3 regions of the Virgibacillus dakarensis genome follow, and region 1 is predicted to be linked to each of the others. Evidence: predicted binding sites of a transcription regulator. Region 1 holds the regulator's gene; each other region holds the start of a gene.
The links. Region 1 encodes CtsR, which represses protease genes until heat stress. Its sites were predicted from a motif close to ATGGTCAATAAAGGTCAAACA; they were not measured.
Positions count from the first base shown of each region.

Region 1 (10,332 bases):
GCCCGCATTCAGACTTTGCTGTTATCGACACAGCATGTCAAGCATCAACAATTGGGGTTCATTTTAAGCCTGGTGGTGCATTTCCATTTTTTAAATTGCCAGTTAATGAATTGCGCAATGAGCACGTGTCGTTGGATACACTTTGGGGGGCAAAAGCGACGGATATACGAGAACAATTACTTGAGGCAGAAACGCCGGTTGCCAAATTTAGAATTCTTGAACACTGCTTAGTGGAGATGATAACTAAAGACTCGGTACACCATCCCGCAGTTGTATTCGCACTAAAGAAATTTCAGGCTTTCCCTCATCAGCGGAAAATTGCTGATGTGACTGAACAAATCAGTTTGAGTTCACGGCGATTTATTCAGGTATTCAAGGAAGAAGTCGGATTGACACCTAAACAATTCACCCGTATTCAACGCTTTCAGAATGTGCTTCGGCTCATCAAAGGTGAAAAGCAAGTCGATTGGACAGATATTGCTTTTAACTGCGGTTATTATGACCAGGCACATTTTATCCGCGATTTCCAATCTTTTTCCGGTCTTAGTCCAACAACATACCATTCGCATCAAGGTAAACAACAAAATCATGTTCCGCTTGGTTAATGTTAATAGGGTCATTTTTTTACAATACAACGCCTTCCAACCTGACTTAGAATATATTTGATGCAATAGTTCCAGTAATACTTTTGGAATGAACGCATCTAAATTAACTATATTGGAGGAATGTTTCATGACACCTGACACAAAGGCCATTCCTAAAGGTCATCATGCTGTGACACCATACATGATTACCAAGGGGGCAGTCGATGCCATTACGTTTTACAAAAAGGCGTTCGGAGCCACTGAATTAATGCGTCTAACTGACGACAGTGGAAAGGTTCGGCATGCAGAGATCAAGATTGGAGATTCACCAATCATGATCGTTGACGAGTTTCCGGAATACCCTATTATGCAGAGCCCGCAGTCTCTTGGAGGAGCTACGATGCATATATTTCTTTATGTTGAGGACGTGGATGCAATTTTTGCCCAAGCTATTGATGCAGGCGCAAAGGAACTAGAGCCTGTGGAAGAACATTCTGAAGGTGATCGACGCGGAGGAATAATGGATCCTTTTGGACACATTTGGTGGATTGCGACACATGTAAAGGACGTACCACTTGAGGAACTGTAGCAACCTGATTCTGTTGTTGGTTTCTCCCTTCAAGGCCCAGCGACTTCCGCAATCGGGTGCTTTTCTGTAAAAGAAAGGCACCTATTTACATATTCGGATAGGTTTTGTGGAATAGGACCCATGTTGAAATTGATATTTTTTAATTATATGGCACGATTGTTAAAAAGTAGAACAATTTGGTCATAATTCCACACCTTTTCCGATTACCCACTAATAAAAAGTAATGTGAAACCTGAATAAATATAAAAGCAATTCTCCGTACACCTACGAGGAATTAAAGGTAAAGGATACGTTCGGAACATTTTTTAAGGTTGAAGGCCGCATTCTATTGCGACTTAACATGTAAAAGTGTTATGGAATATAGAAAAACGATGTTAGCCCTATAAAATGATTCAATCAAACACAGCGGCCTTATCGGGATTACGTAAAAATTCAAAAAGCATTTTTAGTTGATGTTCGGTATTTCTGCCGGTGGATAATGTCGGCAGATCGTGTTCCGGAAAAAAATTAATGTCCTTTGTTTCAATTCCAGTTTTAGCATTACCGCCGACTATCTTACACCGTATAAATAACTTATAATAGTGATATGGCTGTGGTGGATGGGCATGGTGATTCATGTCCAGAATCGCGAGTAACCTAGTTGCAGTCACATCAAAACCAGCTTCCTCTTTTATTTCCTTTACAGCATTTTCTGATGCAGATAGACCTATATCACAAAATCCACCGGGTAGTGACCATTTATCATCAATTTTTTCTTTTACCATCAAAATTCGGTCCTCTTTAAATACTACTCCACGCACATCTACTTTAGGTGTCTGATATCCTGTTTCATTGGAGAAAAGGTTCATTACCTTTTGAAAGTTGAGTTCTGTGTATTCTGCCATAATTTCGGCACTTATCTCATGTAATTCCAGATATCGCTCCACATCAAATTTATCTTTTGAAAAGGCTAATCCTGACTGAGAAAGGGCTTGTATCCGCTGTGCCCATTTGAGCCATTTATAACTCAACTTTACCCACCTGCTTCCCAATAGCGTTTTTCGCAAATTCCTTTTTAAAAAGATAAGAAACCAACATGGCTCCGCATTCGCGCAGCCACCGTCTATGATGAAAAAGAATTTCTAGCCTGGATAGGAGGTATATCACATTCATTTATTGCCAATACAGTTTAATAACAATACAACAAGGCCGAAAATACTCTGGTGGATCCTGAAAGGGGATACCCTGTATAAGAAACGGGTTGTGACAGTATAGAAGTACCATCTATTGTGACTAGAACACGTATACAAAAGTTTTTCAATAATACTACTGTCATTTGTATTGTTATATTGGTAATGTGGTCATCCTCCATTAACTATAATATAAAGGAGACCCTAACCAAAATTGCTAAATTTGTTCAAAGAAAGGACATAGTATTTTATCTTTAGATCACAAATAAAGCCCGTAGATAATTTAACCCCTTCAAAAAATTGAATGATGAAGGGTCTAGCTTTGTATTGGCTTTTCTCGATAAGTGTTTTCATACAAAAGTATATAAATTTAGGCTCTATTCTGATCTCGGCAGGGTAAGCCACGTCCGGCTCCAGTGCCCAGCGACTAGTGGACTTCCCTCACCTCCGTACGATAAGTCAACATCGGTTCGCTTTTAGCTCACCGTGTTTCCTTTATCTCCTACGGCTCAGTCCAGTCCATACGTCGCTAAACGGGCGCTTGCGCCTTTGGCGTGCCCAGCACGCTGTTAATTGCGAGTTGGTGAAAGTCCAACCCAAGTAAGTACCAAGACGCTTGGTAGCTGACAAGTGACTGGTGGAGAAATCCTAAGGTTGAAGCCTTGTGACAAAGCACACTCAGTAGTGCGAGCAACCTAACAGGTCGTAACATAAAAGTGAATCCTGCCGCCTCGTCAGCAGACCCACACGTGGACAAGGAGAAGTCGATCCTGGCAAAGGAAGGAGAAGACCATGGAAGGTGTCAAGAACTTGGAAGAGCAGCACTGAAGAATCTCTCGGGGTAAGGGGAGCGACATGTTAGGAAAGTAATTAACGGAACTGGGGATACCCTCCTCGGTCACTCTACGGAGTAAAACAGAAACCTATAAGCCGATGGTGAAGTGGTGGAAGGGCTGAGAGGGAGTCGGAGGGGGTCATAGTACCGATGATGACGATGACAACACAACATTGTCTAGGGAAGGACGGCATAAGCCAATACCCTACTTCGTTCACAAGTTTGAAAGGAGGTACGAGTAAGTGAATGCCGGAAAACTGGCTAACTACACCAATGGAAAAGCTCAACGACTCCGATCAACTTTATATCTTTGTGCCAAGGAAAGTCCTACGAGACGATTTCACGCACTATATGATAAGATCTATCGTCCTGATATACTGGCGGAAGCATGGAAAAGAGTCAAATCCAAGAATGGAAGTGGTGGAATCGACAGGCAAACAATCGATGAGATTGTATATGACTATGGGGAAAGGGAATTCTTAAATGAGTTATACCTTGAACTAAAGGAAAATCAATTCCGTCCAAATCCAGTCAGAAGAACCTATATTTCAAAAGGAAATGGGAAAACAAGACCACTGGGAATCCCAACCATTAAGGACAGAGTGGCACAGATGGCAACAAAACTGGTACTAGAACCCATATTCGAAACAGATTTTCAAGATTGCTCGTATGGATTCAGACCAAAACGCAATGCCCATCAAGCCATAGCGAAAATCAAGAAAGCCAGTAAGAAGTCTGCTTGGGTGGTAGATGCCGATATTAAAGGGTATTTTGATAACATCAACCAAGATAAACTGATGAGGCTAGTGAAAATGAGAATTAGCGATAGAAGAGTACTAAAACTCATTCGCAAATGGTTGCGAGCAGGAATCATGGAAGATGGCCATTTTCGTGATTCTGTAACCGGGGTTCCGCAGGGTGGTGTGATCTCGCCACTATTATCGAACATCTATCTAAATGTATTGGACTCACTCTGGAATAAGAAGTTTGCACACCTGGGGCAAATTGTTCGCTATGCAGACGACTTTGTTATTATGTGCTCTACGAAGCAACAAGCGTTGGAAAGTATTCAGGTATTAAGAGGTATCATGAAGAAACTGAACCTTACACTTAGTCCTGAGAAATCAAGGCTTGTCAATATATGGGATAATACAGATGGATTTGACTTCTTGGGACTTCATCACAGAAAATTCCCTATTCTTATTAAAGGCGGTTACAAAATACATGTGATGTCGCACATACCGAGTAAAAAGGCAATGAAGAAAATGCGAGAGAAGATCAAGGAATATGTGGGAAAGAACAATAAATTGTCCCTAGACATAGAAGATCTCATAATAGGGCTGAATCGAAAGCTGCAAGGGTTTAAGAACTACTATCTTACTTCCCCGATAGCTAAGAAATGGCTTAATCGTATCGACTGGTATGTACTTGAACGACTTACAATATTTTGGAACAGGAAACGAAATAAACGCCACAAACACAGTAAAATGGGCGAGGTAATAGAAATGACCAAATATAAATTAGTGAAATTGGCGAGTTAGACAAGTACGTAATGCCAAAGAAAGAAGAACGTCGGAAAGCCGTATGAGGGAAAACCTCATGTACGGTTTGATGAGGGGGAACAGGAAGAGGAATTGCCCTCAAGTCTGGCTTAGTAAGGTGGAAAACCCTGAAACCCGAGGACAAGAAGGCAATATCTAACTCCTGTTTTCTACTCTACTTCGTTCCATCTATATTGTAATTCGATAATACTGATAAAAATCCTTTTCCAATCTTATATTTTTTCTGGAACAATCATATATTTGTAAGCAATGTATGTTTGGAACTGGTGCGTTAACTGTCTATTTTACGAATTTTCCTGTAAAATAAAAGGTCCATCAACAAATTTTAAGGAGGTGCATGCTTATGACAGACTATTTTGACCAGATATTTGGGGACCATTTTCTTTTAATCATGCTGCGTGTTTTTGTTGCCTTGGTATTATCCGGGGTCATTGGCTTTGAACGGGAGCTTAAAAATCACTCAGCAGGCTTTCGCACTCATATATTGGTTGGAATCGGTTCCTGTTTAATGATGTTATTATCATTATATGGATTTGAAGCATACATAGATCGTTACGATAATATCCGTTTTGATCCGACGCGTATCCCTTCCTATGTTATTAGCGGTATTGGTTTTCTTGGAGCTGGAACAATCATTGTTTATGGAGGAACGGTTCGCGGACTAACAACAGCTGCTTCCATTTGGGCAGTAGCAGGTCTTGGGCTGGTTATCGGGATAGGTATGTATGGAACAGCTGTTTTTACAACACTCGTAATTTTGCTTAGTTTAATTTTCCTGAATAACTTTGAAAGGCTATTTCGAAAAGGACGTTCCTCTTCTTTGATTGAAATTGTAGCATTGCCCGATTTGCAAATAAGCAATATTGTATCCATTTTGGAATCGTATCATATAACCATTAAAAAAGTAGAAATTGTCCAAGTCGAAAATAATTTAAGAAGTATTTTTATTAAAGTGAATAAAGATACGGAATTAGATAAAATTTCTTTGTTTGAGGAAATGTCCAGGGTAGAGTTTGTAAAAAATATTAGCGAGAGAAGCTAACGAATAAAGCAAAACATCATTCAGTGGTGGTTTTCGACGCACAGGACGTGACGGTTTTCGCCTGCCCTTCCTCCTCCACCTTTACGTTTTGGTACTCATGCTAAAGGTGGAGGTATTGCAGACCGTTATACGTGATAAAATTTCCGGGATAGTGTGTTTTGATTCTGCTGACATTGTCTAAAATAAATAAGAACAATGTGTTTGCATCTCTGCCAATTTGTCGTATAATAAAAATAAAGTCAAAGATAGTCAAAGTCAAATGCAATAGACATTGGTTCGCATTGAAGGAGAAGGAGGCTTCGCTTATGAGCAACATCTCGGACGTGATTGAGCAATACTTAAAACAAATACTCAAGCAGGCTCAACAGGATGCGATTGAAATTAAGCGCAGTGAAATAGCCGATCAATTCCAATGTGTTCCATCACAAATAAATTATGTGATTAACACAAGATTTACGATTGAAAAGGGGTATATCGTAGAGAGTAAGCGTGGCGGCGGCGGGTATATTCGGATAATGCGTGTGAAACATCAGGAAAAATCTGAACTGATTGATGAAATCATTCAGCTGATTAATCCAACTGTAACGCAACAGGCTGCTCTTGATGTTTTGGATCGGCTATTAGAGGAAAAATTAATTACGGAACGAGAAGCAAAAATCATGTTAAGTGCAATTGGAAGAAATACGTTAGCATTTCAATTGCCGCTTCGTGATGAAGTTCGTGCACGTGTGTTAACAGCAATGCTGACAACATTAAAGTACTTAAACAAATAAAACGTCTCGTGCGTTGGGAGGGGAAATAGATGGAGTGTCAGGAATGTCAAAAACGGCCTGCAACGTTACACTTTACTCAGGTTGTCAACGGAAATAAAATAGAAGTCCATGTGTGTGAAGTTTGCGCCAAGGAAAAAGGATATATGACGTATCCTGAGGAAGGCTATTCATTTCATAATCTGTTAACCGGCTTATTTAATTTTGAACCATCACCAATGAGCAGTCACAGTAATTCTGCATTTACTCAACCAAAAGAATTGCAATGTCCGCAATGCGGAATGACATTTGCTGAATTTAAACGGGTTGGAAAATTTGGCTGTGCATCATGCTATCATACATTTTCTGAGCGATTGGATCCAATCCTGCGCCGGGTTCATAGTGGAAATACCAAACATTTTGGAAAAATCCCCAAACGTCAGGGTGGCGATTTACATGCTAAAAAACAGCTGGAAGATTATAAAGTACAGCTAAAGGCATTGATCGACAAAGAGGAGTTTGAAGAAGCGGCGGAAGTTCGGGATAAAATTAAAGATTTGGAAAAAGAAATGCGGGGTGACCAGTCATGACCTTAGAACACTTCGTCAATAATGCAATAAGTCCTTGGATGCATGATGAAGGGCCTGACAATGATATTGTGCTGAGCAGCCGAATTCGATTGGCACGTAATTTTGCAAAGGTTTCTTTTCCGCTTGCAGCAGAACAGGAAGAGCTTGAGGAAATTCTGCAATTTTTTAAGACAGAATATGCTCATCAGACATTTCAAGAGTATCAGGATTTGGAATTCATCTCAATACCAGAGCTGACACCGACAGAAAAGCGTGTTTTAGTTGAAAAACATCTCATTAGCCCGCATCTGGCAAAACATGCACAAACAGCAGCGGCAGTAATTTCAAAAAACGAGCAGGTCTCCGTCATGATCAATGAGGAGGATCATATTCGTATCCAGCTATATTTTCCTGGACTTCAACTGGATAAGGCCTTGGAAAAAGGGTTTGAATTTGATGATTGGCTGGAAGAAAAAATTAATTATGCGTTTGATGAATCAAGAGGCTATTTGACAAGCTGTCCAACAAACGTAGGAACAGGAATGCGAGCTTCGGTCATGATGCACTTACCGTCATTAACCATTACGAGGCAGATTAACCGGATGATCCCGGCAATTAATCAGCTTGGGCTTGTTGTCCGGGGGATTTACGGTGAGGGTAGTGAAGCGTTAGGTAACATTTTTCAAATTTCCAATCAGATAACACTTGGTAAGTCTGAGCAGGATATTGTCGGAGATTTGCAAGGTGTTGTTAAACAATTGATTGAGCAGGAACGAAATGCAAGAGCCCGATTAATGGAACAATCAGGAAAACGGCTCGAGGATCGGATTTATCGTTCGTATGGTGTTTTGAAATATAGCCGGATTATGGAATCAAAAGAAGCAGCAGGCTGTTTATCAAATGTCCGATTGGGAATTGATTTAGGCTTAATCAAAAATGTTTCCAGAAATATTCTGAACGAGCTAATAATCCTTACACAGCCAGGGTTCCTTCAACAATATGCAAAGAAGAATTTGACTGCTGACGAACGGGATGTACTGCGGGCATCACTTATTCGAGAACGCTTAAAATTGGAAAAATAATAGTGGGAGGAAACTTGCTTATGATGTTTGGACGTTTTACAGAACGAGCGCAAAAGGTTTTGGCGCTATCACAGGAGGAAGCGGTCAGACTTGGCCACAACAATATTGGAACAGAGCATATTTTATTAGGCCTCGTTCGCGAAGGCGATGGAATTGCAGCAAAGGCATTGCAATCATTAGGTCTTGAAGTTGAAAAAATTCAGCAGGAGGTAGAGCAGCTCATCGGGGTAGGGAAACAGGCCATGCAGACGATTCACTATACCCCTCGTGCTAAAAAAGTAGTGGAATTATCACAAGATGAGGCTAGAAAACTAGGGCACTCCTATGTTGGAACAGAACATATATTACTAGGATTAATCCGTGAAGGCGAGGGTGTTGCTGCCCGGGTGTTAAATAACCTTGGTGTCAGTTTGAATAAAGCGCGCCAGCAAGTATTACAGCTGCTTGGCAGTAACGAATCACAAGCTGGGCGGCAGGGAAGAGGTCAATCAGCAAGTGCAAATACACCAACACTGGATTCCTTGGCAAGGGATCTGACAGCGACTGCTAAAGAAGGAAATATTGACCCTGTTATTGGCAGAACGAAAGAAATCGAACGTGTTATTCAAGTATTAAGCCGCCGGACCAAAAATAACCCGGTATTAATCGGGGAGCCCGGTGTCGGAAAAACAGCTGTGGCAGAAGGGCTGGCACAGCAAATAATCAATAATGAGGTTCCGGAAACATTACGCGATAAACGGGTCATGACCCTTGATATGGGGACCGTTGTTGCCGGCACAAAATACCGTGGTGAATTTGAAGATCGTCTAAAAAAGGTGATGGAAGAAATCCGGCAAGCAGGCAATATTATTTTGTTCATCGATGAATTGCATACATTAATTGGGGCAGGTGGGGCTGAAGGTGCAATTGATGCCTCCAATATTTTAAAACCATCACTCTCTCGTGGTGAATTACAATGTATTGGTGCGACGACACTGGATGAATACCGTAAATACATTGAAAAAGACGCAGCGCTTGAGCGCAGGTTTCAGCCGATTCAGGTTGATGAACCGACACTCGAGGAAACCATTCAGATTCTAAAAGGGCTCCGGGATCGTTATGAGGCACATCATCGAGTAACCATTACCGATGAGGCGATCGATGCAGCAGCGAATTTATCCGACCGTTATATAACGGATCGCTTTTTACCCGACAAGGCAATTGATCTAATTGATGAAGCTGGTTCAAAGGTTCGCTTGCGTTCGTATACGGTGCCGCCTAATTTAAAGGAATTAGAGCAAAATCTGGAAGAGATACGCAAGGAAAAAGACGCTGCTGTACAAAGCCAGGAATTTGAAAAAGCTGCATCGTTACGCGATTCGGAACAACGACTAAGGGAAGAGTTGGAGACAACCAAAAATCAGTGGAAAGAAAAACAAGGTCAGGAAAGTTCAGAAGTGACAGTTGAGGATATTGCCAAAGTCGTCTCCACCTGGACTGGGGTACCTGTTTCGAAATTAACGAAGGATGAAAGTGAACGGTTATTGAACATGGAAGCGATTTTGCATAATCGTGTAATTGGTCAGGAAGAGGCGGTTAAAGCAGTGGCAAAAGCAATTCGCAGGGCTCGTGCAGGATTAAAAGATCCAAAACGCCCAATCGGCTCATTTATTTTCCTTGGGCCTACAGGAGTTGGCAAAACCGAACTTGCTCGTGCCTTAGCGGAAGTAATGTTTGCTGATGAAGATGCCATGATTCGGATTGACATGTCGGAGTATATGGAAAAACATGCTACCTCCCGGCTTGTTGGCTCTCCTCCTGGCTATGTCGGCTATGAAGAGGGCGGGCAGCTGACCGAGAAAGTACGCAGGAAGCCATATTCGGTTGTCTTGCTTGATGAAATAGAAAAAGCGCACCCCGAAGTCTTTAATATTTTATTGCAAGTATTAGAGGATGGACGGTTGACCGATTCAAAGGGCCGGGTTGTTGATTTTCGCAATACCGTATTAATTATGACGTCTAACGTTGGTGCAAGTGAACTTAAACGCAATAAATACGTTGGCTTTAACCTCGGTGAAGAAGGCCAGGAATATAAGGACATGAAGTCTAAAGTAATGGAAGAATTGAAAAAGGCATTTCGCCCAGAGTTTTTAAACCGGATTGATGAGACTA
Region 1 is NZ_LT732554.1:872,676-883,007, forward strand. Features, by position in the region: gene CZ382_RS13870 (DUF6597 domain-containing transcriptional factor) at 1-605, shown strand, start outside; gene CZ382_RS13875 (VOC family protein) at 733-1,173, shown strand; gene CZ382_RS13880 (NUDIX hydrolase) at 1,566-2,183, opposite strand; gene ltrA (group II intron reverse transcriptase/maturase) at 3,420-4,718, shown strand; gene CZ382_RS13895 (MgtC/SapB family protein) at 5,083-5,781, shown strand; gene CZ382_RS13900 (CtsR family transcriptional regulator) at 6,087-6,554, shown strand; gene CZ382_RS13905 (UvrB/UvrC motif-containing protein) at 6,584-7,120, shown strand; gene CZ382_RS13910 (protein arginine kinase) at 7,117-8,181, shown strand; gene clpC (ATP-dependent protease ATP-binding subunit ClpC) at 8,202-10,332, shown strand, end outside.

Region 2 (10,332 bases), 1.9 Mb from region 1:
TATCACCGATGCCAATGGTGACCCTAAGGATAAACCAAAGCCATAATGCTTCCCAGACAGGAAACAGTGCTAAGGAGATAAATACAAGCAATCCGCCAACAACAATAATCGGTTTAAAACCAAATTTGCGCACCGGTTTTTCCATGAAAGGAGACGCGAGCAGGACGCCGATATAAAGACCTGTTGCGTGTAGACCGTTTACCGATGAAGGCACACCATGCTGTTCTAATATAATTGCTAGTAACGGTAACAGCATCCCCTGGGAAAACCCGGAGATAGTGACAAGTGAAATTAAAATCCAGAATCTGACTTTTGCTGATGCCATTTCATCCCTCTCCTCCTTTTCCATTCCATAAATGTAATCGTTTTTCGAAGAATGGTCAATCACTGTGCATGAATAATAATGAAAAATAATATAGAATAAGAATTAGTACGATACCATAAATGATCGGAGTGACTGGCAGTGGAATTTTATTTAAAAGATAATGGAATGCGGACTGAGTTTGACTATGGTACGTTATCGGTTTCGGGAAATGAGGAGTTCGGATTCCGGCCATTTCAATTAATGGTTGCATCAATTGCCGGATGCAGCGGCTCTGTTTTTCGAAAAATCCTGGATAAGCAGCGTACCGATTATGACGATTTGATTATTCATGCAGATGTAGAGCGAAATGCCAAGGAAGCTAATCGTATTGAGAGGATTACATTAAAATACACGATAAAAGGACATCGTTTGAATCCGGAAAAGTTAGAGCGAAACCTGGCATTATCCAGAAAAAATTGTTCAATGATTCGTTCAGTAGAGGACAGTATTAAAATCGAAGAAAGTCTGGAGATTGTTGAGTTAAGTAGGTAAAAACATAAAAAACCCTGTCCAAGTGTTATCTCTGGAGGGGGTTTTAGAGATTTGAGTTCAATCGAGAGGACTGTGAAATTGATCAAGATGCACGAGAAACGGTTAAGGCGAACGGAAAACCGATCAAAAAGTGCGCGTGTCAATCGTGACAAGCGCAAAGTCGATTGTGGAGAACGCTTCTCAAGATAACAGGTATAATATTCATGTGTCCGAAAAAACTATAGAAAAAGAAAGGAATGGGACACATGAATCGAAGGAAGATTTGGCAGATTGCATTAATCGTATTCGTCATTACGTTAATATCCCCGGTGAACAGTTTTGGGGCGGACAAGAAAAAAGCAAAGGATGATTTTAAAGTACCAAGTCATGCGTTGAATATTTCCAAGGAAAATACATTCCCGAATTCAACAGAAGATCAGGAGATTGTTGAACCAAGCAAGGCAACAAAGGGACTGATTAACGAAGTGGATGTTCCGATCGAGAATCCAGATCTCATCAAAATGTTAAATGAAACAACCGTGAAACCGTCTTTTCTTGCAATCGGTTATCGTGGGATGATTTACTTGGGTCGTTGGCCAATCAACTACAAATCATCAGAAACAACGGTCAACTGGGAATACCAGCAAATTAACGAAAATGAGCTGAACAATATGGGCGGTGACAGCACCCAAAAAATCAATTATATTCAGAAACAACAAACGGAAGTAGAAGGCGCCCTGACGAACAAGATTACCAAACCGGATGATATTAAAAAAATGATGCTACTGAAAGCAAAGGAAAAAGCGGATTTGCCTTTATCTTATAAAACAGTAATTGGGCAAAATACAAAAAAGGATAACTCCTACGCTGTTCCGACAGAAAAAATAGGGACGTTAAAAGCTTATGCTCCGGCGGTAAGCGAAAAAGGTCAAGTAACATTTGGAGAAGTATACATCAAACTGAAAGGTAATAAGAAATCCATTGTTGTAAAAAATGTAACAAAACAAGGGATTGGTGCCTGGATCCCCATCCAGGATTACGTTTCTTTTACGTTTAACCTAAAATAATTAATCGTCAACCCCTGTGAGAGTGCTCTTGCAGGGTTTTTCTTATTGGTCAAATGCCGTATAAAAAGGAAGAAATACTATATCGGAAATCGAAAATACTATCCAAAATGAGCAGAATACTATCCAAAATCGGTCAAATACTATCCAAATTGGGTAGAATACTATCCGGAAATCGAAAATACTATCCAAAACAGGAAAAATACTGTCCTAAGGCAAACCCCTCATACACATAATATTCAAAACGTGCAACCTCAGGACACAACCGTGCAATCCTGTGTCGTAGCCGCGCAATATGCGAGCTAAGCGCGCAATCCCATCCATGTTCAAGCATCAGAACAAACCTTCAATAATTTTCAAACCCACTTTCCCTCATGCATAATAAACAACCCCTTAGGAAAAAGTAAGAAAAAAACAGGTGGGTTGTTATGCGAAAATTATTCTTGGTTGTATCAAGCTTGGCATTGTCTTTGTTTGTCTTTTTTTATATGAACCCGGCAGTACATGCGCAAAGCTTCGGTTGGGGATATAAGAAAAATTCCGACCATAAAGTTCCGGAAATTGGCAAGTATCGGGATATGCTTGATAAATATGGTGCCTATTACGCTGACCATTCAGGGGACAAGGTCGTTTATTTGACGTTTGATAATGGCTATGAACAAGGCTATACGGATGACATTTTAGACGTGTTAAAGGCGGAAGATGTTCCAGCAACTTTTTTTGTGACCGGACATTATGTAAAAAGTGAACCGGATCTTGTTAAGCGAATGGCTAATGAAGGGCATATCATTGGCAACCATTCCTATCATCACCCGGATTTAACGATACTCACGAAAGATTCGATGAAAATGGAACTGGAGGAATTAGAAAAGGCAGTCGCAGCGATTACCGATCAGAAACAATTAAAATACATGCGCCCGCCAAAAGGTGTTTTTAATGAACGATCGTTAAAATGGGCAAATGATTTGGGTTATATTCATATATTCTGGTCGTTGGCATTTGCCGACTGGAATACGAAAGCCCAGAAAGGTGGTCAATACGCATTTGATCAAATTATGAAGCAAATGCATCCCGGAGCCATTATCCTGCTTCACACCGTTTCCTCTGATAACGCAGACGCCTTGTCAAAGCTGATTAAGGAATTGAAAAGTCAAGGGTATCAATTTAAAAGTCTTGACGATTTAGTATTAAAAGATATGCTGCCTAAGGCAATTTATGGATTTTAGATAGGAGCGCGAATACCGATCACTGGTGTTTGCGCTTTTTAATGCTCTAAAAAACTTTTGTTGCAGCAGGTCTTACGGACGTTCTGTATTTAAAATTTTCGAAACCTTTGCTATACTATTAGTATACCTTGTATTGGAGTTGATAGAATGAAAAGAGAAGATCTAATAGCACCGAAAGAGTATAATACTGTAATGGAAATGGAGCGCTATGCAACAGACCCGGAACGAGAGGCACTAATTTGGCAGGATGATGCAGGGAATGAGAGAACGGTAACTTATACTGAACTGATGAAAAACGTAAATCGGATTGGAAACGTCTTCCTTAATAATGGTTTGAAAAAAGGGGATAAAGTGTTAGTCATGATTCCAAGATTAATTGCAGCATATGAAGTTTATTTAGCTGCATTAAAAACGGGAATTATCATTATCCCAAGCTCGGAAATGTTGAAAACAAATGATTTGCAATACCGGATTAGCCATGGGGAAGTAAGTGGTGTTATCAGCTATTTTCCATTTGTTAAGCAATACGAGGAAATTAACGAATACGAGCAATTGAAACGTTTCGTTGTCGGTGAACCTGCAGCAGGCTGGCTGTTTTTGGATCGGTTGAAGGATGAGGCGTCCGACGATTTGCAAATGGCAGAAACAACACGTGATGATATTGCATTTTTACCATATACATCAGGGACAACCGGTAATCCAAAAGGCGTTGTACATACCCACGGCTGGGGCTATGCCCATTTAAAAACAGCATCGGAAAATTGGCTCTGTATTAATGATGGGGACAAAGTATGGGCAACTGCAGGTCCTGGCTGGCAGAAATGGATCTGGAGTCCGTTTTTATCTGTTTTGGGCTCTGGGGCAACCGGTTTTGTCTATCACGGAAAATTTGCTGCCAAAACATATTTAAGCCTGCTTGAGGACAATGATATTAACGTATTATGCTGTACCCCGACGGAATATCGGATTATGGCGAAAGTCGATAACCTTAGTGATTACCAGCTTCCAGCACTCCATAGCGCCGTATCCGCTGGTGAACCGCTTAATCGTGAAGTTATCGATACGTTCCGCAAGTATTTTAATGTTACGGTACGCGATGGCTATGGTCAGACTGAAAATACGTTGTTATTAGGTGTGATGAAGGATATGGAGGTTAAGCCAGGTTCGATGGGGAAACCAACACCAGGTAACGACGTAGATGTGATTAACGAGGAAGGACAACCAGTGGCCTCCGGGGAAGTCGGTGATATTGCAGTGAAGCTTGATTGTCCAGCGTTGTTCCGGGAATATTATAAGGATTCGGAGCGGACAAAAATGGCGAAGCGGGGGGATTATTATGTGACAGGTGATCAAGCATCCAAAGATGAAGACGGCTATTTCTGGTTTGAAGGTCGCAGTGATGACATCATCATTAGTTCAGGGTATTCAATTGGACCATTCGAAGTGGAGGATGCATTAGTCAAACATGCCTATGTTCAGGAATGTGCGGTTGTAGCAAGTCCCGATGAGATTCGCGGCAATATAGTCAAAGCATTTGTTGTCCTAAAAGATGGAGTAGATGGGAATAATCCAGATCTTGTCAAAGAGCTGCAGGATCATGTAAAAGAGCTGACTGCCCCATATAAATATCCAAGGGCTATTGAATTTATTGATGAATTGCCAAAAACGACATCTGGAAAAATTAGGCGGGTGGAATTAAGAGAAAAAGAAAAGGTAAAAATGCAATAATTTTTATCTGGCAATGGGTTTAAACGAATAAAACAACCCTAAACGTGACTGCTTTTATCGCGTTTGGGGTTGTTTAAATCAGGATTACTCCTGCAATTCCAATTCCTGTTTCAATTTCCTGCTTACTTCTGCTAACCCTTCATCTGTTGGAATAAAATAGGAGCCCCCATTAGTCGTCTGGTCCGATCCTTCGATTGTATATGTTTTAATAGCCGACGCATCAATCGAGGAGTATACCTTTTGCAGTGCATATATTTCAGTTGGTGTCAGGCTGGTTTCGACATCTTTTCCAAGAATATCGGATATTTCACCGAGTTTAAAGATTGTCCCAACGGAAACCGCCTCGTTAATTGCTGCTTGAATAAATTGTCGCTGTCGTTCATCACGAGAATATACATTGTTAACCGCCCGTTTTCGCATTCGGACAAAAGCAAGTGCTTCTTCACCATTCAGCTTTGCAGGCCCTTTTTTGAAATAGATTTTTTTATTATCGTTGTAAATATTTTTCTCCCAAAAACCTTCTTTTATATTAACGGTTACCCCACCAAGGGCATCGACAATGTCGCGAAATCCTTCAAAATCAACGGCAACATATTCGTCAATCGGAATATTAAGTAACTGCTCAACCGTCTCGACGGTAAATTTATTTCCACCATAACCGGTAATGGAACCATACGTATAGGCCGCATTAATTTTATGAATGCCAGCATATTGCCCTGCCCCTTCAGCAGGCAAATCCACCTGTGTGTCACGCGGAATAGTAGTCATCGTCATGGTATTTGTATGTGGATTAAGTGTTACTACGATTTGTGTATCCGCTCGCCCATTTTCTCCCCCGGTAGCATAGGTTTCGACACCCATTAGCAGAATCGAAATCGGATCCTTGCCAATGGTGACATCCATATCCCGTAGTGCCGATTTTTCTCCTGGACGGTCTAAATCCTGATATGAATTTTTAGCTGCGTTGTATGCGTGGAAAAATAAATAGCCTAATCCCCCAACTATAATAATAAATAGGATGAGAAGGATAAGGAGAATTCTTTTCTTCCATCTTTTTGTTTTTTTGCGTTGTCTTCTTCGCTCTGTCCTTAATTCGCTCACCCGGAATCCCGCCTTTGTTCCCCTTATTATATGTGAAAACAAAAAAGTTAACAAGACGAAATCTGGACGACTTAAGATGCCACACATGTGTAAATGACGGATTTTACAGGAATTATGTTTGTGCGCCAGCCTAAAAAATCATAAAAAAATCAGTTAAAACACTTGAAAGTCAAAAAAGGTCAGAGTATAATATGGTTACAAGGTCAAAGATAGTCAAAGTCAAACCTTGTTAAAAGCTTATTTAAACTAGTCTGACTGCAGCTTATCTAAAAGCTGACCTACACTTTTTAAAGAAAATCACAAGGAGGAATGACATGATGAAATGTCAACAATGTGGTATTCGTCCAGCAACAATTAACGTCTCGATGCAAATAAATAATGAAAAAATGCAGGTACATGTATGTAATCAATGTTTTGAAGAAATACAAGGTCAAATGATGAATCCAACTGGTTTCTTTTCCAGTTCTAATGGAAATCAGGATGCTTTTGCCCAGAACTTTTTCCAAGGAAATGGCCAAGGCGGCGCCGGAACAAGAACAGAACAACGCCAAGGGAATCGGGGCAATGGTTTGCTTGATCAATTAGGCAAAAATGTTTCCAGCGCAGCACGTGCTGGATTGATTGATCCGGTGATCGGCCGTGATGGAGAAATAAAACGGGTTATTGAAACATTAAATAGAAGAAATAAAAATAACCCGGTCTTAATTGGTGAACCTGGTGTTGGTAAAACAGCAATTGCGGAAGGTTTGGCCGTTAAAATAGCCGAGGGTAACGTTCCAACAAAACTGATGAACAAAGAAATCTACTTACTAGATGTTGCTTCGCTGGTTGCCAATACAGGTATTAGAGGCCAATTTGAAGAGCGTATGAAACAGTTGGTACAAGAATTGCAATCACGGCAAGAGGTTATTCTTTTCGTGGATGAAATTCATCTGTTAGTTGGTGCAGGCACTGCGGAAGGCTCACAGATGGATGCTGGTAACATCTTAAAACCAGCACTAGCACGTGGGGAACTGCAATTGATTGGTGCCACAACATTAAAGGAATATCGTAAAATTGAAAAAGACGCTGCACTTGAACGTCGTCTTCAGCCAATTATCGTCAAGGAACCTACAGTCGATGAAGCGGTGCAAATTTTAAATGGAATCAAAGAACGCTACGAAAAATTTCATGAAGTACGTTACTCTGATGATGTTATTCGCGCGTTTGTCACATTATCACAACGCTATATCCAAGATCGCTTTTTACCTGACAAGGCGATTGACTTAATGGATGAGGTCGGTTCACGATTGAATCTGGCCAACGCGGAAAAAGATTCGGATTCCATTGAACAGAAACTGAATGAAATCGTTCAGGAGAAAGAACAAGCCGCGGAAAAAGAAGATTACGAGCGTGCTGCACATCTTCGTTATCAGGAAATTCAACTGCAGAAACAGCTGGAAAAAGCGAAGGATGAAGCACAAGTAATTGATGTTGGAATGGAAGATATTCAATTAATTATTGAAGAAAAAACAGGTATTCCGGTAACTAAACTGCAAAAAGATGAACAAGAGCAAATGAAAAACCTTGCAGGAAATCTTGCCCAAAAAGTTGTTGGACAAGAACAAGCGGTTGACAAGGTTGCTAAAGCTATCCGCCGCAGCCGTGCTGGACTGAAATCAAAATATCGTCCAATTGGATCATTCCTGTTTGTTGGTCCAACCGGTGTTGGTAAAACCGAGCTAACGAAAGCACTGGCTGAGGAATTATTCGGTTCACGTGAAGCCTTGATTCGTCTGGACATGAGTGAGTATATGGAAAAACACGCCGTATCGAAAATTATCGGTTCACCTCCAGGCTATGTTGGTCATGAGGAAGCAGGACAATTAACCGAGCGTGTGCGTCGCAATCCATATTCGATTATTTTGCTCGACGAAATTGAAAAAGCACATCCGGACGTGCAAAACATGTTCCTGCAAATCATGGAAGACGGTCGTTTAACGGACTCACATGGCCGGACGGTAAGCTTTAAAGATACGGTTATTATCATGACAAGTAATGCCGGAACCGGTGTGAAAGAAATTAATGTCGGCTTTAACCGGACGGAGCATGAATCGGTTTCCACATTAGAAAACTTAAGTGCTTATTTTAAACCGGAATTCTTAAACCGTTTTGACTCGATCATTACGTTTAATGAATTAAGTGAAGATAATTTAGTCGAGATTGTTGATTTGATGTTGCATGAATTAACACAAAACATGGAAGAAAATAAAGTTGCAATTACGATTACAGATGCTGCGAAACATGAATTAGTACGACTTGGCTATGACCGCCGTTTTGGTGCACGACCATTACGCCGAGTTATCCAGGATAAAATTGAAGATCAATTAACCGATTTGTTATTGGAAAACAATGAAGTTAAAGCAGTAAATGTTGACGTAGTTGATGATGAAATTACCGTAAAACAAGCATAAATGAATGAATGAAGATCCTGTCCCGATTTTCGGGGCAGGATTTTTTTGTTGTCTAGGAAATTATAAAATTTGGTGGTTGTGGATAACTTAATAACCGGATAAGCCACGTCCGGCTCCAGCACCCAGCGGCTAGTGTGCTTCCTTCACCTCCGTACGATAAGTCAACATCGACTCCCTTCGGTCGTCGTGTTTCCTTTATCTCCTACGGCTCAGTCCAGCACATACGCCGCTAACCGGGCGCTTGCGCCTTTGGCGTGCCCAGCACGCTGTTAATTGCGAGTTGGTGAAAGTCCAACCCAAGTAAGTACCAAGACGCTTGGTAGCTGACAAGTAACTGGTGGAGAAATCCTAAGGTTGAAGCCTTGTGACAAAGCACACTCAGTAGTGCGAGCAACCTAACAGGTCGTAACATAAAAGTGAATCCTGCCGCCTCGTCAGCAGACCCACACGTGGACAAGGAGAAGTCGATCCTGGCAAAGGAAGGAGAAGACCATGGAAGGTGTCAAGAACTTGGAAGAGCAGCACTGAAGAATCTCTCGGGGTAAGGGGAGCGACATGTTAGGAAAGTAATTAACGGAACTGGGGATACCCTCCTCGGTCACTCTACGGAGTAAAACAGAAACCTATAAGCCGATGGTGAAGTGGTGGAAGGGCTGAGAGGGAGTCGGAGGGGGTCATAGTACCGATGATGACGATGACAACACAACATTGTCTAGGGAAGGACGGCATAAGCCAATACCCTACTTCGTTCACAAGTTTGAAAGGAGGTACGAGTAAGTGAATGCCGGAAAACTGGCTAACTACACCAATGGAAAAGCTCAACGACTCCGATCAACTTTATATCTTTGTGCCAAGGAAAGTCCTACGAGACGATTTCACGCACTATATGATAAGATCTATCGTCCTGATATACTGGCGGAAGCATGGAAAAGAGTCAAATCCAAGAATGGAAGTGGTGGAATCGACAGGCAAACAATCGATGAGATTGTATATGACTATGGGGAAAGGGAATTCTTAAATGAGTTATACCTTGAACTAAAGGAAAATCAATTCCGTCCAAATCCAGTCAGAAGAACCTATATTTCAAAAGGAAATGGGAAAACAAGACCACTGGGAATCCCAACCATTAAGGACAGAGTGGCACAGATGGCAACAAAACTGGTACTAGAACCCATATTCGAAACAGATTTTCAAGATTGCTCGTATGGATTCAGACCAAAACGCAATGCCCATCAAGCCATAGCGAAAATCAAGAAAGCCAGTAAGAAGTCTGCTTGGGTGGTAGATGCCGATATTAAAGGGTATTTTGATAACATCAACCAAGATAAACTGATGAGGCTAGTGAAAATGAGAATTAGCGATAGAAGAGTACTAAAACTCATTCGCAAATGGTTGCGAGCAGGAATCATGGAAGATGGCCATTTTCGTGATTCTGTAACCGGGGTTCCGCAGGGTGGTGTGATCTCGCCACTATTATCGAACATCTATCTAAATGTATTGGACTCACTCTGGAATAAGAAGTTTGCACACCTGGGGCAAATTGTTCGCTATGCAGACGACTTTGTTATTATGTGCTCTACGAAGCAACAAGCGTTGGAAAGTATTCAGGTATTAAGAGGTATCATGAAGAAACTGAACCTTACACTTAGTCCTGAGAAATCAAGGCTTGTCAATATATGGGATAATACAGATGGATTTGACTTCTTGGGACTTCATCACAGAAAATTCCCTATTCTTATTAAAGGCGGTTACAAAATACATGTGATGTCGCACATACCGAGTAAAAAGGCAATGAAGAAAATGCGAGAGAAGATCAAGGAATATGTGGGAAAGAACAATAAATTGTCCCTAGACATAGAAGATCTCATAATAGGGCTGAATCGAAAGCTGCAAGGGTTTAAGAACTACTATCTTACTTCCCCGAT
Region 2 is NZ_LT732554.1:2,819,837-2,830,168, forward strand. Features, by position in the region: gene CZ382_RS23115 (MFS transporter) at 1-325, opposite strand, end outside; gene CZ382_RS23120 (OsmC family protein) at 464-856, shown strand; gene CZ382_RS23125 (YfkD famly protein) at 1,102-1,902, shown strand; gene pdaA (delta-lactam-biosynthetic de-N-acetylase) at 2,328-3,125, shown strand; gene mbcS (acyl-CoA synthetase MbcS) at 3,273-4,853, shown strand; gene CZ382_RS23140 (LCP family protein) at 4,938-5,954, opposite strand; gene CZ382_RS23145 (ATP-dependent Clp protease ATP-binding subunit) at 6,272-8,407, shown strand; gene ltrA (group II intron reverse transcriptase/maturase) at 9,185-10,332, shown strand, end outside.
Region 2: CZ382_RS23145 (ATP-dependent Clp protease ATP-binding subunit) is a predicted target of CtsR. The motif match lies at 6,120-6,140, and genes of this name have one in related genera.

Region 3 (10,332 bases), 1.4 Mb from region 1:
CACGAATTTAGTGGTGGCATGCGTCAGCGTGTTATGATCGCGATGGCCTTATCGTGCAACCCTTCCCTGCTTATTGCAGATGAACCTACAACCGCATTGGACGTCACTATCCAAGCGCAAATCCTGGAACTTTTTAAAAAAATGCAGCAGGAGCTTGATATGGCGATTATCATGATTACCCATGATCTGGGCGTCGTTGCGGAGGTCTGTGATCGGGTAATGGTGATGTATGCCGGTAAGCCGGTAGAATTTACCGAGACTAATAAATTGTTTGATCAAGGAAAACACCCCTATACACTAGGTTTGATGAACTCCATACCTAAAATAACAGCCGAGAAGCAGAAACTGGAAGCGATCCACGGAAGTCCGCCAGATTTACGAGCATTACCAAAGGGCTGCAGTTTTGCACCTCGGTGTAAGCATGTAATGGAGAGCTGTTTAACGATTGACCCTGATTTAAAACCAATCGATGACGGTCATCTTGTTCGTTGTTTGCTTTACGAGGAATCGAAAAAGGCGGTATCAACATGAGTACATTATTAGAAGTGAAAAATTTAAAAAAGCATTTCCCGCTAAAAAGTAAAAAACTATTTGCCAAGGATAAACCTGTACTAAAGGCTGTTGACGGTGTTTCTTTTTCCGTCCAGGCCGGGGAGACATTAGGGCTTGTAGGGGAGAGTGGATGTGGGAAATCAACAGCCGGACGAAGCATTCTAAAACTGTTAGAACCGACGGATGGCGAGATCCATTTCAAAGGAGAAAATATTGCAACATTTCATGGTGAAAAATTGCGAAAGCTCCGCAAAGACATGCAAATTATTTTTCAGGATCCGTATGCTTCTCTCAACCCGAGAAAGACGATTGAACAAACGATTACGGAGCCGATGAAAATATTTAATATCCCCAAAGAGGAGCGTACGAAAAAATTAGCCCGTTTGCTTGATGTCGTTGGCCTAAGTTCGTACCATAAGCAACGCTATCCGCACGAGTTTAGTGGCGGGCAGCGCCAGCGGATTGGTATTGCCCGTGCACTCGCATTAGATCCGGAACTGGTTATTTGTGATGAGCCTGTTTCAGCATTGGACGTTTCCATTCAGGCACAGGTTATTAATTTAATGGAAGAGCTGCAGGAAGAATTTAATCTTACATACATTTTCATTGCACACGACCTAAGCGTTGTCCATCATATTAGCGACCGCGTTGCTGTGATGTACCTTGGTGAACTTGTAGAAATCGGCGACGTTCACGAGCTGTACCAAAATCCGAAACACCCATATACACAAGCATTATTATCCGCCGTTCCAGAGGCCAATCCACATCACGACAAACAGCGAATTATTTTATCTGGTGACCTTCCCTCACCGGCAAATCCGCCACAGGGATGCAAATTTCATACAAGATGCCCATTTGCTGAAGCAATATGCCGTACAGAGGAGCCACAGCTCAAAAAAGTTTCGGCGACTGGACAAATGGCCGCATGTCACTTCGTTGAGGAAGTCGAGGAAGTTGAGGAGGTGGTAAATTCTTAATCGACACGACGGTTCATTATTTACTAGAATACTAATTTCCAAGGGGGAACTATTTTGAGAAAGCGTAATTTATTATCACTGTTTACCTTGCTTTTATTTTTCGTACTAGTTGTCAGTGCCTGCAGCAGTAATTCAAGTTCATCGAATAGTAATGGAACTGACAAAAGTGATGGAAGTACAGAAACGGAAAAAACAGATGGCGAGAAAACACTAATCTTCGGGCGTGGCGCTGATTCCATTCAATTGGATCCATCAAAAATAACAGATGGCGAATCGATTTACGTAACCAATCAAATCTATGATACATTAGTACGCTATAAAGAAGAAAATACAGAGGTAAGACCTGCCCTCGCAACAGAATGGAATGTTTCGGATGACGGTTTAACCTGGACTTTCCAACTGCGTGACGATGTAAAATTCCATGATGGCAATGACTTTTCTGCTGAGGATGTTGTCTATAATTTCGAACGCTGGGCAACATCAGCCGAATTTATTTACTATGGCTACATGTTTGGTGCTTCGGAGGATGATCTTGGCGGGATTATTGAAAAGGTGGAAGCAACCGGTGATTACGAGGTTACGATTACATTGTCCGAACCAAATGCTCCATTCCTGCAAACACTAGCGATGCCACCGTTCGGTATTGCAAGTCCAGAGGCGGTCGAAAAATATGGGGAAGATTATTTTAAAAACCCGGTCGGAACAGGTCCATTCGTGTTTGATGAGTGGGTTCCTGATGACAGTATTACTGTTACGAAAAACGACGACTACTTTGGTGAGGTTGCCAATGTAGAGAAAGTAATTTTCCGTACAATCCCTGATAATGGTGCCAGATTTATGGAACTTCAGTCTGGATCGATTGATATGATGACAGGGTTAAACCCACAGGATATTCAAACGGCAGAGGATGACGAAAACCTGCAGATTATCCGCAGACCGTCAATGAATGTGAGCTATCTGGCAATGAACACGGAAAAAGAAGGTCCAATGTCCGAAAAATTAGTTCGACAAGCCATTAATTTAGCAATTGACAAAGAAAAGCTCATTACATTATATGAAGGTATTGGCAAGCCAGCCAAAAACCCGCTTCCACCTTCATTATGGGGATACAATGACGATATTGAAGACTATGGCTATGATGTCGAGGAAGCAAAGAAACTATTGGCCGAGGCTGGATATGCGGATGGTTTTGATACCAACCTTTATATTTTCTCAAATCCAAGAGACTATATGCCGCAGCCAAAAGTAACCGCCCAGGCAATTCAAGAAATGCTCAAGGAAGTAAACATCAACGTAGAAATCGTTGAAAATGACTGGGATACCCACTTGGCAGCAACCGAAAACGGCGAACATGATATGGCGTTCCTGGGCTGGACAGGTGATAATGGTGACCCGGATAACTTCTTATATGTATTGCTGGACAAAGATAATGCAAAAATGGGTTCAGCCGGTAATATTGCATTTTACAAGAGTGATGAGCTTCATGACTTGTTAAAACAAGCGCAAACGGAAATGGATCAAGAGAAACGTACAGAGCTTTATTTACAAGCACAGGAGCTTATTCACGAAGATGCGCCATGGTTCCCAATTGCTCATACAACACCTCCAATTGCAGCAAGTAAAAAGGTCGTTGATTATGTACCACATGCAACAGGCAGTGAACCATTTAATTTACTGAACATTAAATAGCAGCTTACCGACATTTTAATTGGTGTTAATAGTTATTTCCCTTAAGAGGAGGTTCAAACAGTCAGCAAATAATAAGCGGCGACTGTTTGAACACATTTTATGGAGAATCAATCCAAGAATTGGCAATTTCTTCACCATGGTATTAGCCGGTTCTTGGATATAACTGCACTAAACGGAGGAATCAAATCATGCTTAAATACATTGTACAAAGACTATTGATGCTTATCCCCGTGCTAATCGGTGTCTCCATTCTTACTTTTTCTCTCATTCATCTTATCCCAGGTGACCCGGCAAGAAGTATGCTTGGGGAAAAAGCAACGGAGGCACAGCTTGAATCATTACGTGCTGAGCTGGGGTTGAATGATCCGTATATCATCCAATATGGGCGGTTTATCGGAGATATCCTTCAGGGTGATTTAGGTGAATCCGTCCAGTCAAAAGAGAATATTGGATATGAACTATTACATAAACTTCCGGCAACAATCGAATTAACGATCTTTGCCATGATTCTAGCAATAGTGATTGGTATTTTTGCAGGGGTAATTGCCGCTGTTAAACAATATTCCTGGTTTGACAATATTAGTATGACCGGCGCATTGTTTGGTGTATCTTTACCAATATTCTGGCTTGGTTTAATGATGATTTGGCTGCTCTCGGTCAAGTTAAATATCCTGCCTCCTTCAGGACGATTAACAGCAGGGATCAAACTGGATACGATAACAAACTTTTATTTATTGGACAGCATCCTAACCGGAAACTGGTCAGCCTTTAAAGACGCATTCTCCCACCTGTTAATGCCTGGACTTGCACTTGGAACGATTCCAATGGCGATTATCGCCCGGATGACCCGTTCCAGTATGCTGGAAGTGATGCGGCAGGATTTTATCCGGACAGCGAGTGCAAAAGGGTTGAAGAAGCATCTGGTTGTTTTTCAACATGCATTAAAAAACGCTTTCCTGCCTGTGTTAACAGTTATAGGATTGCAATTCGGTTTACTGCTGGGCGGAGCCGTCTTAACGGAGACAATTTTTTCATGGCCAGGGGTTGGGCGTTATGTATACCTTGCTGTTCTTGGTCGGGATTATCCGGTTGTACAAAGCACAATATTAATGATTGCGACAATATTTGTTTTGGTTAACCTGCTTACGGACATCCTTTATAAATATGTAGATCCAAGGATTAGATTCGATTGATGACACATACAGCAGCGTTTCAGAGTTAAAAACTACCAGGAAAGGATGTGCAACATATGTCACTTCAGCCAAACCCGATACCTGATCCAGACGCCACCAGGGTCGATGAGTCTATCCAACCCAAGTCAAGCAGGTTATGGGTAGATTCATTAATAAGAATCATTAAAAGCAAAACATCCTTCATTGGATTGTGTATTATTTTAATTTTAATTTTAACGGCGATATTCGCACCGATGATTGCCACCCATAACCCAATAGAACAAAATATTATTGACCGGTATCAGGCACCATCATCCGATCATTTGCTCGGAACCGATGAACTTGGGCGGGATATTTTCAGCCGGATTGTCCATGGCTCCCGTATTTCGATTCAAATCGGGGTTATTGCAGTAGGTATTGCTTTGATCGTTGGTGTTCTCCTAGGAGGGATTGCTGGATATTTTGGGCGCTGGGTTGATCAGATCATTATGCGAATAATTGATATTATGATGGCTTTTCCCAGTATTCTGCTGGCAATAGCGCTTGTAGCTGTTCTCGGTCCCAGTTTACGGAATGCGATGATTGCTGTCGGGATTGTCGGTGTTCCGCAATTTGCCAGAATTGTCCGATCGGCGGTGCTGTCCGTTAAAGAAACGGAATACGTGGAAGCGGCACGTGCAATTGGTGCAAAACATGGAAGAGTATTAATGCAGCACGTTCTCCCTAATTGCCTTGCCCCGATTATTGTTCAAACAACACTTAGCATTGGTACAGCAATTTTGGATGCAGCCGGCTTAAGTTTTTTGGGGCTTGGCGCACAGCCACCAACACCGGAATGGGGAGCAATGCTCAGTGATGGACGTGCAGCTTTGCAAAATGCACCGTGGGTTGTTGCATTTCCAGGAATCGCCATTTTCTTTGTTGTGCTTGGTTTCAACCTTTTCGGTGATGGATTACGTGATGCACTGGATCCAAGATTAAAACAATAATGACATTTCAGATAGTACTATTGTATGATAGAAGGTGAAGCAATCGCTTTGCCTTTTTTATTTGAAAAAATAATTCATGTAACGGGGGTGAGTAAATGAAAAAATATATTCCGGTATTTATATGTATCATGTTGGCCTTCATCTTATTATGTACAACCATCCGTTCTTCCCCGAGTAAGCCTATTAACTCCTATCCTAATTTGCCGGCACCGATTGGCGGGGAAAAAATTTTAATTACATCGGCCGGCCAGGCTGCAGAAGGAACAATTCTGTTAAAAATCGCAGAGAACCTCAATCTGGAAGCGGACTATCGGCCAAGAGCACTAGCAACAGATCTATATGATTATGCAAGCGTTGTGATCGTCCTTGGATACAGTGCCAACGGTATAGCCCATACACCAAGATCATTTGCAGAAGAATTGACACGAACAGATCAGCTCGTCGAAGAAGCAGAACATATGAATTTACCTGTTGTACTCGTCGATCTTTCCGGTGAACAACGTGAGAATGACGAAACGGAGAAGTTATTTGTGCAGATCGTTCCTTTTGCCGATTATTACATTGGATTAAAAAATGTAAAGCACCCGGACAAACTGCTTACCACATTGAAAAAACACCATGTACCTGCGACGCTTGTTACCCGGTTGGATGATTTGTCCACCCCATTTAATTCAGCATTCCGTTAGCAAATGAGGGTAATCCTTTGCTCATCAAAGCTTTCCAATAGTTTTAATGACTGCCCTCGGAAAGGAATTTATCATGTCCAAAGAAAAGAATTATTCCCTTATAGGTTTTCTGGGTTTGCTTTTACTTATATACGGCGAGATGTTTCCAACATTTATCACAAACTGGTCATTATACATCATCGATAATTTAAACAACAGTATTATGTTACTTGATAGTGGACAGCTTCTAGTGACGGCATTCGCGTATATTGCAAAATACGTGCTTATTTCCTTTTTTATTTATTTTGGAGCAATGCTTTTTGCCCTCGCCCTTTCCAGAGATTTGAAATCGATCACATTTTCTTTAGGCTTTATCGGTTTAACAATGGCAGCAATGATCCTGTTTAATCAAGTTTACAATGAGCATTTTTCCTATCTTGGCCATATCGTAACGGTTGGAGCTATCTCACTGCTCCAGCTTTACATACCGAAGCAAAAGTACTTTTATTTTATTTTTTCGCTTATCCTGTTTTTCATTTTAATGGCAAGTAGTTGGTTGCAGCTTATTCCAGGACTTTCACATCTCGGGTTCGGTACAAACGATATTGCGGTCAGCATTAAAATTGCCGACAGCTATTTCACCGAAAATAAATTATTCAATACACTAGCAACGATCTTTTTTACAGCTTTCCTCACTATTGCGGTCATTTTAAGCTTATTAGTCCATTTGGTAAATAAACAAGTTTACACCTTGAAAAAATATCAGCAACAGGAGGAAGAGTTAAAGGAAACACGGATCGCCCTTATCGAATCAAGTGTCTATCAGGAAATAAATACATTGGTGCACGATCTGAAAACACCACTGGTAACGGTGGAAGGATTAACCTCATTAATCCAGTTAAAAATGCAGCCACTGGAAAATGACGATTTGCAGGAATATTTTAATCGGATGGATAAATCACTGCTGAAAATGAAGGACATGATTGCAGAAATTTTATCTGAAAATATCAAACAGGAAATTTCCATTCAGGAATTATTGGAATATGTAACAAGTCATCTCGATTTAAATGAACAACAAATTGATCTCGGCATTGACATCGAGGAAAATTTACCACCAATTTATATAAACAAAATACGTTTTTCCCGGGCAATCTCCAATATTTTAGAAAATGCGATTACTTCTTTTGCTGGAAAAGCAGGATATATCCACATCTATGTCAAAAGAATAGATAACGGTATTTTACTTCGTGTTCAGGATAATGGTCCAGGCATCAAAACATCCCATTTAAGAAATATATGGGAGGACGGCTTCAGCACAAAGAATTCTTCCGGTATCGGACTATCTTTCGTTAAAAAAGTAGTAGAAAATCATCATGGAAGCATCTCAGTGAACAGCATCCCCGGAAGCCATACGCAAATGAATATTATGCTGCCCATCCAAAAAGAAGGTGAACAAAGAAATGAGCACAACCATTCTTATCGTTGATGATAATGAAGCTATTCGTTTTACATTAAAAGAAATTTGCAAGTTTGCTGAATGGAAGGTATTAGAAGCAGCGACAGGTAAACAAGCGGCGGAATTATTTGCAAAAATGGACCCGGATCTGGTATTGCTGGATTATCATATGCCCGATTGGGATGGAGTTAAAACAACAAAAGAAATACGAAAGCTCAATCAGACAGTTCCGATTATCATTTTAACAGTTGACGAACGGCAGGAGATCGCCAACACATTTCTGAATGCCGGGGCAACTGATTTTGCGTTAAAACCAATTAAAGCTCCAGACCTGTTATCACGAATCCGGATTAATTTAAAAATCGGCAGGCTAATAGGGGGTAAAGACAATGTGTTTGTTGATAAAGGGATAAACCAGGCAACTTTAATGTCCATTAAAAATTATTTGTTCCAGCAAGAAAGACCTTTGACCATCAATCAGATTCAAAACGAATTGCCTGTTGCATATCAAACGGTGCACCGCTACCTTAACTACCTGGAGGGAAAAGGTGAAGTTGAAGTGATATCCCAATACGGTAAAAAAGGCCGACCAAAAAATACATACAAACTTATATGATGGAATATAGTTTATATTCCATAAAAGAGGGTATGATGGAAAGTGTATTCTTTCGGTCATGTCGGGCAATTGTACAAACTATACATAGAACGCCAATGCCACTTTTTTTGTCGATCGTTTTTGTTTGACCTTTTTTGACCTATTAGGTTATGATAAAACTATCCAAACCAATGGATTAATTTGAATGAATCAAGGAGGATTTACACATGAATTTAATACCAACAGTTATTGAACAAACTAACCGCGGAGAACGTGCATATGATATTTACTCGCGCTTACTTAAAGACCGCATTATCATGTTAGGCAGTGCTATCGATGATAATGTGGCAAATTCGATCGTTGCCCAATTGCTTTTCCTTGAAGCAGAGGATCCCGATAAAGACATCTCGATTTATATTAACTCACCAGGTGGCTCAATCACAGCTGGAATGGCTATTTACGATACCATGCAATTCATTAAGCCTGACGTATCAACTATTTGTACCGGAATGGCTGCATCAATGGGTGCCTTCTTATTAACAGCCGGCGAAATTGGCAAGCGCTATGCGTTACCAAATAGTGAGGTCATGATCCATCAGCCACTTGGCGGTACACAAGGGCAAGCAACAGATATTGAGATTCACACAAGACGTATTCTTGAAATGCGGGAAAAAATCAACCAAATCCTTGCTGAACGAAGCGGCCAGCCGCTGGAAGTAATTCAACGTGATACCGAACGCGATAATTTCATGACCGCAGCTAGAGCCAAAGAATACGGTTTAATTGATAAGGTTATGGAGAAAAAAACGGATAAATAATAGATTAATCCCCTGAACTGCTAGTGGTCAGGGGATTTTCTGTTACTTGGATAGAAACTATCGGTAATACAATACCAGGTTCCATTGATTGTCTACTTCATTGGACTCTTGTCAGACCTTTGTTGCTGTTACAAAAGAAACCAAATGATTAATGGCAACCTCCTCATCAGCACCCTCAGCAATTAACGTAATGGTTTCTCCAGTTCCAACGGCTAAGCTCATTAATCCCATAATACTTTTTGCATTAATCCGCTTCCCACCTTTTTCCAAAAACAAATGCGAGCCATAACGATTTGCCTCTTGTACAAATAGAGCCGCCGGTCTTGCCTGCAATCCTGTCTCAAGCCCCACCGTCACAGACCTTTCAACCAATCTCATCATCCTCCCTGTTTTGTAAACGCTATCATTATCCTTACAACCCATATTCGGCACCTGAAAGATAAACTTTCTCCTATTTTTCAGGTGCATTTTTTAAAATTAATATCTCTATTTTGTTAATTCCTTAATAGTAGACTTTCTTCTTTGTTTTTCCTTTATATTCGACATTTCATTTTCGCAATCCCCCATATCTCACTTAAACTACTGTATTTTCTGCTTGTTTCGACACGTATATTGTCATATCATAACCCGCAAGTTCAAGGATTCGTTTACATTCTTCATTGATGTTATCTGGAAGAAAGCGAAGTGTCTCTCCATTTTGCTGGATATATATGATTTTTATTTTTTTGAGCTCTTTCAATAACACTTGACCTGTCGGATTAAATAACTTTCTATTTCCAGCTAAATTTAGAGGCTTCTCCTCCTGTTTCATTTTTTCTCGAACACGATTTTCAAGAATGCCATATACGAGAAGCGCCATCACAAAAACAATTCCTAATGCTGCCACGCGGCTAGGTTTTTTTAGGAAAAACCCATCTATCATTTGAGGACTTTTTAAAACACGAAAACGCGTTTCCGCAGCTTCTTGCCCTTTATAGGTTTGAAGGATCTCTAAGTCTGTCATCTCTTGACGATCACATTTGTCCGTGATAAGGATGAACGTACTTAATTTACGTTTCTTTTCCTCAACTGCCTCCTCTATTTCCTCCAGACATTGGAGATGAGGACGATATACCGTGATGACGTTGGGAACCTCATTCTTTTTTGGACGTCCCCGTTTCTTTCGTTTTTCCGTTTGTTCTTCCGGTTCCATCTTAAATGAATACTGGAAATAATGACTTGCATTTTCTTTTTCAAACTTCTCCAAAGCTTCCTTGGCATCTGATTCACAATGATACACGGTACTTTCAAATGTATCTATTGCCTTTTCGAGTTTTATACGTTCCTTTCCCAGTTTACGCAGGAAAGTTTTTTCCTTTTGTTCATTGAGCTTGTCCGAATAGACGACAACAAAGCGATACATAAAACCATCCAGTTTTT
Region 3 is NZ_LT732554.1:2,300,637-2,310,968, reverse strand. Features, by position in the region: gene CZ382_RS20560 (ABC transporter ATP-binding protein) at 1-531, shown strand, start outside; gene CZ382_RS20555 (ABC transporter ATP-binding protein) at 528-1,529, shown strand; gene CZ382_RS20550 (ABC transporter substrate-binding protein) at 1,584-3,218, shown strand; gene CZ382_RS20545 (ABC transporter permease) at 3,407-4,411, shown strand; gene nikC (nickel transporter permease) at 4,468-5,379, shown strand; gene CZ382_RS20535 (DUF6305 family protein) at 5,475-6,065, shown strand; gene CZ382_RS20530 (sensor histidine kinase) at 6,139-7,530, shown strand; gene CZ382_RS20525 (response regulator) at 7,505-8,116, shown strand; gene clpP (ATP-dependent Clp endopeptidase proteolytic subunit ClpP) at 8,323-8,913, shown strand; gene CZ382_RS20515 (HPr family phosphocarrier protein) at 9,025-9,285, opposite strand; gene CZ382_RS20510 (IS1634 family transposase) at 9,488-10,332, opposite strand, start outside.
Region 3: clpP (ATP-dependent Clp endopeptidase proteolytic subunit ClpP) is a predicted target of CtsR. The motif match lies at 8,238-8,258, and genes of this name have one in related genera.